Regions from separate parts of the Bacillus sp. mrc49 genome, predicted to be linked through region 2. Evidence: predicted binding sites of a transcription regulator. Region 2 holds the regulator's gene; each other region holds the start of a gene.
What was found. The regulator LexA, encoded in region 2, represses DNA repair genes until DNA is damaged. The targets are predictions, from matches to a motif close to CGAACATATGTTCG.

Region 1 (3,262 bases), on a different contig from region 2:
GATCATATTCCGGTCATCCTCTGGAATGCGGGTCATCATGACCGCCCCTTTCTGACAAAACACTTTTTTACTATGAATATGTAACATTTATAACGTATAGAACATTCGTTCCCGTTTGATTATCCTAATGTATTTTCAATCGATATGCAAGCTGTTTTGAAAAATGGTGAAAATTTCATTAACAAGATTATGATTTCCTGAGATAGGGAAAGTATGAAGATATATGGATAATAATTCTTGCAATTTCAGAAGAAAGTGATATATCTAAAATAAACATCTTTTTAATAAGTTTATGCTGCTTTGACGGCAGCATGTCGAGGGAGATAATTATGGACTTGGAGACAATACGTGAGTGGTTTACACTTGATCATATATCGGGGCTTATTCAGCAATATCGCTCATTCGGCCCGATTCCCGGTATCTTACTGCCGATGCTGGAAGCGTTCTTGCCCTTTTTGCCTTTAGTTGTGTTCGTATTGGCTAATGCAACCGCTTTTGGCCTTTGGTGGGGATTTTTATTTTCCTGGATTGGTGCGGTAGCGGGGTCATTTTTAATCTTTTTAGTCATAAGAAGATATGGTCAAATGAGGTTTTTTCGGTTTTTACAAAAACATAAGCAGGTTCAGCGTTTGATGGTTTGGGTGGAAAGTCATGGATTCGGACCTTTGTTCATCCTGCTCTGCTTCCCTTTTACACCTTCGGCCATCGTGAATATCGTTGCGGGGCTGTCAAAGGTCAGTCCGTTGCAATATGGACTTGCGGTCGTAGGAGGAAAAGCGGTAATGATCTTCACGATTAGCTTCGTAGGCTACGATTTAGTATCATTAATACATAAGCCAATACGCACGATCATTATCGGGGTCGTCATATTCGTCCTTTGGTATGTAGGAAAAAGACTGGAGACCCGATTAAATAAAAGCATGAAGAGGGAAGATGGACAATAAGTTAGAATATAAATGTAGTAGGGGTTGACGAGATGGGAAAAAACAAGAATTCTTTATCCGATTGGATAAAAGCAGCCATGATAGCTTTTGTTGTTTACATCTTGATCCGTACATTTTTCTTTTCAAGCTATGACGTTGAAGGGAAGTCAATGCAGCCGACCCTAGAAGATGGCAACAAACTTGTTGTGAATAAAATCAATTATCAGATTCACGATATTCACCGGTTTGACATTATTGTTTTTCATGCGAATTCACAAGAAGATTATGTTAAACGAGTGATCGGGATTGCAGGAGACCGCATCCGTTACAAGGATGATTGGCTTTACGTAAATGGCAGGAAAGTGGATGAGCCTTATCTCGAGAAATGGAAGGAAGGATTCCCAGATCAGGATTTTACGGGGGATTTCACATTAAAGGAATTGACGGACGAGACCACCGTTCCGAAGGGAAAGCTTTTTGTCATGGGTGACAATCGTCTTGAGAGTGCGGACAGCCGCCACTTTGGCTTTATACCAGTGGGAAATGTCGTCGGTAAGGTGGATGTTCGATATTGGCCGCTCAAAGAATTCAATTATAGATTTACAGGTAAATGATTGGCAAAGCCCGAGAAAGCAGAGGGCTTTTTCTGTTGGGAAAACACGAACGTACGATTGGTGTTTTGGATTGGGAAACGGTAAAATGATAGAAAGTGGTCCTTGACTGGAAAGGATCCTCATCAAAAAGTTGAAGGATTTTCTGGTATGATAGATCTAGACATAATGTTGGTGTATAAGGGGGAAAAAGAGATGTCACTCCGTTTTTTACTGGGAAGATCAGGTGCAGGGAAAACCTCGAATGTATTGGGCGAAATCCGCTCCAAACTGGCAGAAGATCCCGAAGGCAATCCGATCATCTATCTCGTTCCTGATCAGATGACGTTTCTATCTGAATATAAATTAATTAAAACGCCAGGTCTTGCCGGCATGATCCGGACACAGGTTTTCAGTTTTAGCAGGCTGGCTTGGCGGGTTCTGCAGGAAACAGGGGGAATGAGCCGCCTTCATTTGGATAGTGTTGGCGTGAACATGCTAATCAGGAAAATAATGGATGATAAAAAAGAGGAGTTCAAGCTGTTTCGCCGGTCTGCAGATAAGCAGGGTTTCATTGCCCAGATGGAACTAATGCTGGCTGAGTTCAAGCAGTATTGCATCGAGCCGCGGGACATTCAAAGCTACTTGACTGAAGCATCAAAGGGAGCAAGCGGCATCCAGGATAAACTTCATGACCTTGAATTGATCTATCAGGCGTTTGAGGATGAAATGGTCGGCAAATATCTCGACTCCGAAGACTATTTCACTTTACTGATCGAAAAAATGGCTGAGTCTTCATATATAAAAAATGCGGAGATCTATGTCGATGGCTTTTATAGCTTGACGCCACAGGAATTATTGATTGTCGAAGAAATGATGAAACTGTGCAAGAATGTGACGGTTTCACTGACTTTGGATCGGCCCTATAGGCAATATGCACCGGATGACCTGCAATTGTTCAGGCAAACGGGAAACCTGTATCATCATCTTTATCAAACAGGGTTGAGGAATAATATCCCAATTTCAGACGATAAGATCTTAACGGGAACGGAAAGGTTTGGGAAGAGTCCAGGACTGGATCATCTCGAAACTTATTTTGCGATTCGTCCTGTACGGACGTTTGAGCACTTACCTGATGTAGCGATTGCACAGGCCGTTAACCGCAGGGCAGAAATTGAAGGTGTTGCCCGGAATATCTTGATGCTTGTCAGGCAGAAGGGGCACCGTTTCCGTGATATTGCGATTTTAGTCCGGAACGGTGAGGCGTACTCTGATATTTTACAAACCGTGTTCCGCGATTATCAAATTCCCTTGTTCGTCGATTCGAAACGGACGATGCTGAATCATCCTTTAATCGAATTGATTCGATCCACTTTGGAGATCATCAATGGATATTGGCGTTATGAACCGGTATTTCGTGCAATCAAGACGGAGCTTCTCTTTCCGCTGCAAAATAACCATGACAGGATGCGCGAGCAGGTGGATAAGCTGGAGAACTATGTATTGTCCCGTGGGATCAAAGGGAGCAGATGGACTTCAAAAGATCGTTGGACGTACAGGCGCTTCCGCGGTCTGGAACTGGAGGACCGGAACCAAACGGATAAGGAAATGAAGCTTGAGCAAGAGCTGAATGAGATGAAGCAATTATTTACCGAGCCCATCTTGAAGCTTTCCAAGCGTGTGAAGAAGGCTGATAATGGGAGGGAATTATGCGAAGCCCTTTATTTATATCTTGAAGAATTGCATGTA
Region 2 (3,262 bases):
GCGGGCCAATTTTTCTTTTGATAGCATAATTTCGCTCCTTCATATCTGCTGATATTGTCATGGTATTAAAAAAGAAGCGAAATTACAAGTTCTATGATTGACTTTCCTCTGTATTTTGCTGATGTTCGAGATAACGGCGGTTCACGGTAGCCTTGGATACTTTATAGCCAAAACCCCTTAAGGTGGCTGCAATTTCTGCAAACGTCAATCCGTTCTCACGAAGTTTAATGATTTCTACTACAGGAATTTCCTTGCGGTCCCTTCCAGTAGCATTCCTTTGGTTATGCAGGTTTTTTTGAGGGCGGTAGCCTTTTTCGACAGCCCTTAGCATCCCGCGTTTTATTTTCAAATTATGTAGCTTCCTTTGATATTCCTCCACAATCCCGACTATTTGGATGACCATGGCATCAGAATCCGATAGCTCAAGTTCCCCATCATGCGAAAGCGTGTAAATTTTCACGCCTTCTTTAAGGATGACATGGAAAAGCGCGATTTTGGCATTGCCTCTTCCAAGCCGTGTCTCGTCCTGGATTAATAGGACTTCAGCTTCCTTGGTTTTAAGAAGCTCCAGCATATCAAAAATCCCGTCACGGTTTAGCTCATACCCGCTAGCCTGCTCTTTTATTACCGCAACCACCTCCAAATCCATCTTCCCTGCCAACTTGACTAGCTCATCTTCCTGCCTTGCCAATGATGTTTCCTGTGTCTCTTTTTCCGTGCTGACCCTACAATAGATTACTGCCTTCATAATACCCTACCTTCACTGCTGACTGGCCAAATTCTGAACGAGCTTTTCCCCTTTTACCGGTATCACGATTACTTGTCCGGGTTTAATCGAATCCCCACTGATACCATTATGCTCTTCTATCCAACCAATGAATTCTTTTTTTGTCAAATCAGCTCCTTCATATTCTTCGGCGATTTCCCATAAGGTATCGCCTTCGCTTACTTCTATAGAAAGGAAATCCTTTTTTTGATCATCGTTTATTGTGCAAGAGAATAAAATTGAAAATATGAATACAGAACCGGCTAATAGAATCGTATAAATATAATTTTTGTATAATTTTTTCATGAATAATCCCTCCGACACGAATGTTCGTTCGTATTTTATATTTAAATTATAATAAGAACACCTGTTTCAGTCAACAACAAAATTCGAACTTATGTTTGTATAGAATTGGCCTCCATGCTATAATGAAGCAAAGAACATTGGGGAAGAGGTGCACATATGACTAAACTATCAAAACGGCAGCAAGATATTCTTGATTTCATTAAAGAAGAAGTTCGCCTGAAAGGGTATCCGCCATCCGTAAGGGAAATCGGCGAAGCAGTTGGGCTTGCATCAAGCTCGACCGTACACGGACATTTATCCCGTCTGGAAAGCAAAGGACTGATCAGACGTGATCCAACCAAACCGAGGGCCATTGAAATCCTGAATTTGGAGGATGCTAACAATATTCCGAAAGCCAATGTCGTGAACGTTCCATTACTTGGTAAAGTAACAGCCGGCATGCCGATAACGGCAATTGAAAACATAGAGGAATACTTTCCGCTTCCCGAAAGCATGGTACCGCATGATGATCATGTATTTATGCTTGAAATCATGGGGGAAAGTATGATCGAGGCAGGAATTCATGACGGTGATTATGTCATCGTGAAGCAACAGAGCAGTGCCAATAATGGAGATATCGTCGTGGCGATGACTGAAGATGATGAAGCCACTGTAAAACGATTCTTTAAGGAACCGGATTACATAAGGCTGCAGCCAGAGAACTCGAATATGGAGCCCATCATTCTGCGGGATGTATCTATACTTGGAAAAGTGATAGGCTTATATAGGCAAATACACTAAAAGCGCTAACCGCGCTTTTTTTGTTTGTCTCTTAATTTATGTAGAGAACTCTCTCATTATGCGTAGGGAACTAATTTTTTTGATAGGATTATTTTTTACTAGAATAGACCACATTTCCCTTCCACTATGCAATCGGTAGACAAAAAAAGAAAGCAAGTGCATAGCACTCCCTCCCGATTAACGTTCATTTTACTCTTAATCTTTGGTTCACTTTGATTAAGTTTAGATCGGCCAGCCCGTTCCACTGCTGAATCTGAACTTGCGTTGAACCATATGCCTTGGCAAGCGCAGAAACGGTATCCCCTTTTATCACGATATGATAGACCTCACCCACCATGGAGTCAAACTTGGTTAAATCGCTCGTTTCAATAAGGTTCACCAGTTTTTCAATATACTTCGGATCTGTGGCGTAGCCTGCATCGTATATTGCCTTGAGGGCTTTTTTAAAATCCTTTTCACCGATGACGGCCGTATATAAATTTCTATTCCACGAAGTCCCGAATGCATACAGATTGGCAAGATCGCGAAGACTTTCCTCCCATGTCGGGTACTTTCTGAATTTATTCCTTACTTGGACAGGTGCTCCATTAACATATTCGATTGTTTGCATGATGATAGATTCGCCTTTATAGTCACCTTTCGTACCGAATATATTTTTTGCTTGATTGGCTAAAGTGCTTGTCCCATATCCACTCTCCAAACATGCTTGGGCTATCATGACGGAAGGTAAAATTTTAAACTCTTCATGAATTCTCAGGGCATAGGGTGCAATTTCATTTATAAACGTTTCCTTGCTCATTCCGACCTCCCGAAAAGATTCTCTAGTAGATTAATGCATGCCTTCACTCTTATCGTATTCAGAGCGATGAGAAAGGTTACAGGTCGTCTTAGCCAATTTGGTATCGAGTTGGACACGCCTGCAAGATTAGAGCCAAATCATCAATATTACGATAGTATATTTTGTTTATACATGGTAAAAAATAAGCTTGAGAATTTCTTACTTAAGGTGGTGCACTGATGGACTTTCCAACTATCCATACAAACTTTTGGGATGCTGTGATAGCGATACCTATCATCATGATCGTTACACAGGTCGTCAAGATCATGTTCCATATCCCATCTAAATTCATCCCTACCATTGCATTAGGTCTCGGTTTATTCATTTCCATTTTCATCAGCCATCGACAACATTTGGTTGCAGGCATTTTCATGGGCTGGTTTTATGGATATGCAAGCATTGGCAATTATGCCGCCCTCAAAACTGGTATATTATCCTATCGATCATCCAAACAAAAGACGTAGTGAATATGTCTAGCATCGAGGAGACTCGCCTTCATTCGATTCACCATAGGCTTGTTAACTCGTAGGTACTGGATGTCTTTTTCCTCTCCCGCCGCCTTTTTTTCAAAT
Region 3 (3,262 bases), on a different contig from region 2:
GGATTATTTTGTAAAAAACAAACAAGTATTTGTTAATTCCAAGTAAAACGAATGGTGGTCATGAAAAGATGGATGCAGAAATCATTGCAGTAGGCTCCGAGCTTCTTTTAGGACAAATCAATAATACTAATGGGAGATTCTTATCACAGCAGTTTGCCCAAATGGGAATCAATGTTTTTTACCATACTGTGGTTGGGGATAACGATCGTCGTTTGCAGCAAGCAATAGAGATTGCAGAATCAAGGGCGAACTTGATTGTCTTTACTGGTGGACTAGGTCCTACCAAGGATGATTTAACGAAGGAAACGATTGCTCGCCATATAGGCAAGAAACTCGTTTTTAACGATGAAGCCTTGCAATCCATTGAAGCTTACTTTCAAAAACGGGAACGCCCCATGACGGAAAATAATAAAAAGCAGGCTCTTGTTTTAGAAGGCAGTGAAGTGCTGGCAAACGATCATGGCATGGCACCGGGAATGGTTTTGTCCAAATCCGGGATTACATATATGCTCCTGCCTGGGCCACCTAGTGAAATGGAACCGATGTTTTTAAGTTATGGCTATGAATCGATCATGAATAAATTGGATAAGCATGATCGAATCGATTCGAAAGTACTTCGATTCTTTGGCATCGGTGAAGCGGAATTGGAAACGGTGATAGATGATCTACTTGTCAATCAAACGAATCCTACGATTGCACCGCTGGCTTCCGAAGGCGAAGTGACATTAAGGATCACGGCGAAGGACTCGTCCAAACAAAGATGCGAAGAGCTTATTTTATCCGCAGAAAAAGAAATTATGGACAGGGTTGGGAAGTTTTACTACGGAGCTGATAATACTTCGCTTATAAAGGAACTTGTAAAAGAATTGACGGTCCGCAAGCTTTCGATTGCCGCGGCGGAAAGCTTGACCGGGGGGATGTTTCAGGAACAGTTGACAACCATCCCGGGTGCCGGTAAAGTCTTCAAGGGCGGCATTGTAAGTTATACGAATGATGCGAAGTCGAGTGTCCTAGGCGTCAGCGGCGGAATCATTTCCGAGCATGGTGTGGTCAGCGGTGAGTGTGCCAAGGAAATGGCTTCCAATGTCCGGAAAATGCACGATGCGGACGTAGGCATAAGCTTCACGGGTGTTGCAGGGCCCGATGAACAAGAAGGCAAGCCTGTAGGTACCGTATTCATTGGCATTTCGTATCGTGATGGAAACACGCACTTTAAAGAGTTGAATCTATCAGGCAGCAGGGAGCAGAACCGCATTAGAAGCGTCAAGTATGGCTGTCATTACTTGCTTAATGATTTGTGAATGAGGGGGCAGAGCTTTTATAGCTCTGCTTTTATTTAGTTTAATGAGTTTGTTTCCTGTATAAAGGGGAAAAAGAAAAAAATAATTCCATGATTTTCAATTACTGCGGATGAAGTGGAATGAAAATGAAGTTTCATTTAAGGTAAAACGCTTTTTTTTGAAGAATATCCGAAAAGAAAAAAACGAATGAATGTTCGACTTTTTGCTTGGCAAAATAGAAAAAAGAGTATATAGTAAAGATAGGTTTTGAGACAAGATACAAACATTTGTCTCGCAGATTTTTGCTAACGTAAGAGCATCATTAATCGGACAGCCGATTATTTGAATATAGAGGAGGAAATTGAGTGAGTGATCGTCAAGCGGCTTTAGATATGGCTTTAAAACAAATTGAAAAGCAATTTGGTAAAGGTTCCATTATGAAACTTGGAGAACAGTCTGATCGAAGGATTTCAACGATTTCAAGTGGTTCATTGGCATTGGATGTAGCATTGGGAGTGGGCGGATATCCAAGGGGACGGGTCATTGAGATATATGGACCTGAAAGCTCAGGTAAAACGACTGTTGCATTACATGCGATTGCAGAAGTGCAAAAAACTGGCGGTACTGCAGCATTCATTGATGCCGAGCATGCTTTGGATCCAGCCTATTCGGAAAAACTAGGTGTGAATATCGATGAGTTACTGCTGTCACAGCCCGATACAGGTGAACAAGCCTTGGAAATCGCTGAAGCGCTAGTTCGCAGTGGAGCGGTGGACATCATTGTCATCGACTCGGTTGCAGCCCTTGTTCCTAAAGCTGAAATCGAAGGTGAAATGGGAGATTCCCATATGGGTCTGCAAGCCCGGATGATGTCCCAGGCGTTAAGGAAACTATCTGGTGCCATTAATAAATCAAATACCATCGCCATTTTCATTAACCAAGTCCGTGAAAAAATCGGGGTAATGTTCGGGAATCCGGAAACCACTCCAGGAGGCCGGGCATTGAAGTTCTACTCGACTGTACGTCTGGAAGTGCGTCGTGCGGAACAGTTAAAACAGGGCAATGAAATCGTCGGTAATAAAACCAAAATCAAAGTTGTGAAAAACAAAGTTGCGCCGCCATTCCGTCAAGCGGAAGTTGATATCATGTATGGTCAAGGTATTTCGCAGGAAGGTGAAATCATTGATATGGGTGCAGAGCTTGATATCGTCCTTAAAAGCGGTTCGTGGTATTCATACAACGAAGAGCGTGTTGGACAAGGACGGGAAAACGCGAAGATGTTCTTGAAAGAAAATCAAGATATCGCTCTGGAGATTTCTCAGAAAATCAGGGATCATTATAATCTTGATGGAGAGCATGAGCTGCCGCCAGAGGAAGCGGAAGATGAACATTTTGAATTACTTGATTGATGGTAGGAAAAGGCCTAAGCTTATTTGCTTGGGCCTTTTCTATAAATATTATGAACTGAAAAGTGCGAAATTTTCAGCGAATTCAGTGGCTGGAAAACAGAATTGCCGTCTCCTTCCATGAAGAATGTAGCACATTCCAGTGGTGAATATTTAAGAAAACTTGAATAATCATTGATACATAAGGGACAAACGCTTGACAATGAAAATTCTCAACTATACAATTAATATGTATATTTTACAATTTTTCAAACTAAAATTTTGAAAATTAAGTGCTGTATATTGAATTTATGTGCAATGTACTTGCCGACAGTTCAACATTTTATGTAAAAAGTTCATAGCAAGGGGAGGTGAAACGATGGAACCCATGACAATCATCTTCACTTTGCTTGGCCTAATCGTCGGTGCAGTTGTTGGTTATTTTATTCACAAATCAAAATTTGAGAGTAAAATAGCAGGGGCAAAGGGCTCTGCAGAACACATCCTTGAGGATGCAAAACGTGAAGCGGAAGCACTTAAGAAAGAAGCCTTGTTGGAAGCAAAAGATGAAATTCATAAAATTCGTTCAGATTCTGA

Region 1: the regulator LexA is predicted to act here: its motif matches at 1,584-1,597, upstream of addB (helicase-exonuclease AddAB subunit AddB).
Region 3: the regulator LexA is predicted to act here: its motif matches at 1,485-1,498, upstream of recA (recombinase RecA).

Annotation. Positions count from the first base shown of each region.
Region 1 covers NZ_PHNG01000800.1:170,560-173,821, forward strand. Annotated here, with positions in the region: gene CVN76_RS27160 (hypothetical protein) at 1-36, opposite strand, end outside; gene CVN76_RS27165 (TVP38/TMEM64 family protein) at 330-944, shown strand; gene lepB (signal peptidase I) at 977-1,537, shown strand; gene addB (helicase-exonuclease AddAB subunit AddB) at 1,730-3,262, shown strand, end outside.
Region 2 covers NZ_PHNG01000709.1:359,933-363,194, forward strand. Annotated here, with positions in the region: gene CVN76_RS18830 (DUF896 domain-containing protein) at 1-27, opposite strand, end outside; gene CVN76_RS18835 (YneB family resolvase-like protein) at 92-748, opposite strand; gene yneA (cell division suppressor protein YneA) at 761-1,072, opposite strand; gene lexA (transcriptional repressor LexA) at 1,229-1,852, shown strand; gene CVN76_RS18850 (glucosaminidase domain-containing protein) at 2,037-2,651, opposite strand; gene CVN76_RS18855 (hypothetical protein) at 2,870-3,154, shown strand.
Region 3 covers NZ_PHNG01000800.1:699,551-702,812, forward strand. Annotated here, with positions in the region: gene pgsA (CDP-diacylglycerol--glycerol-3-phosphate 3-phosphatidyltransferase) at 1-46, shown strand, start outside; gene CVN76_RS29750 (competence/damage-inducible protein A) at 69-1,301, shown strand; gene recA (recombinase RecA) at 1,646-2,689, shown strand; gene rny (ribonuclease Y) at 3,045-3,262, shown strand, end outside.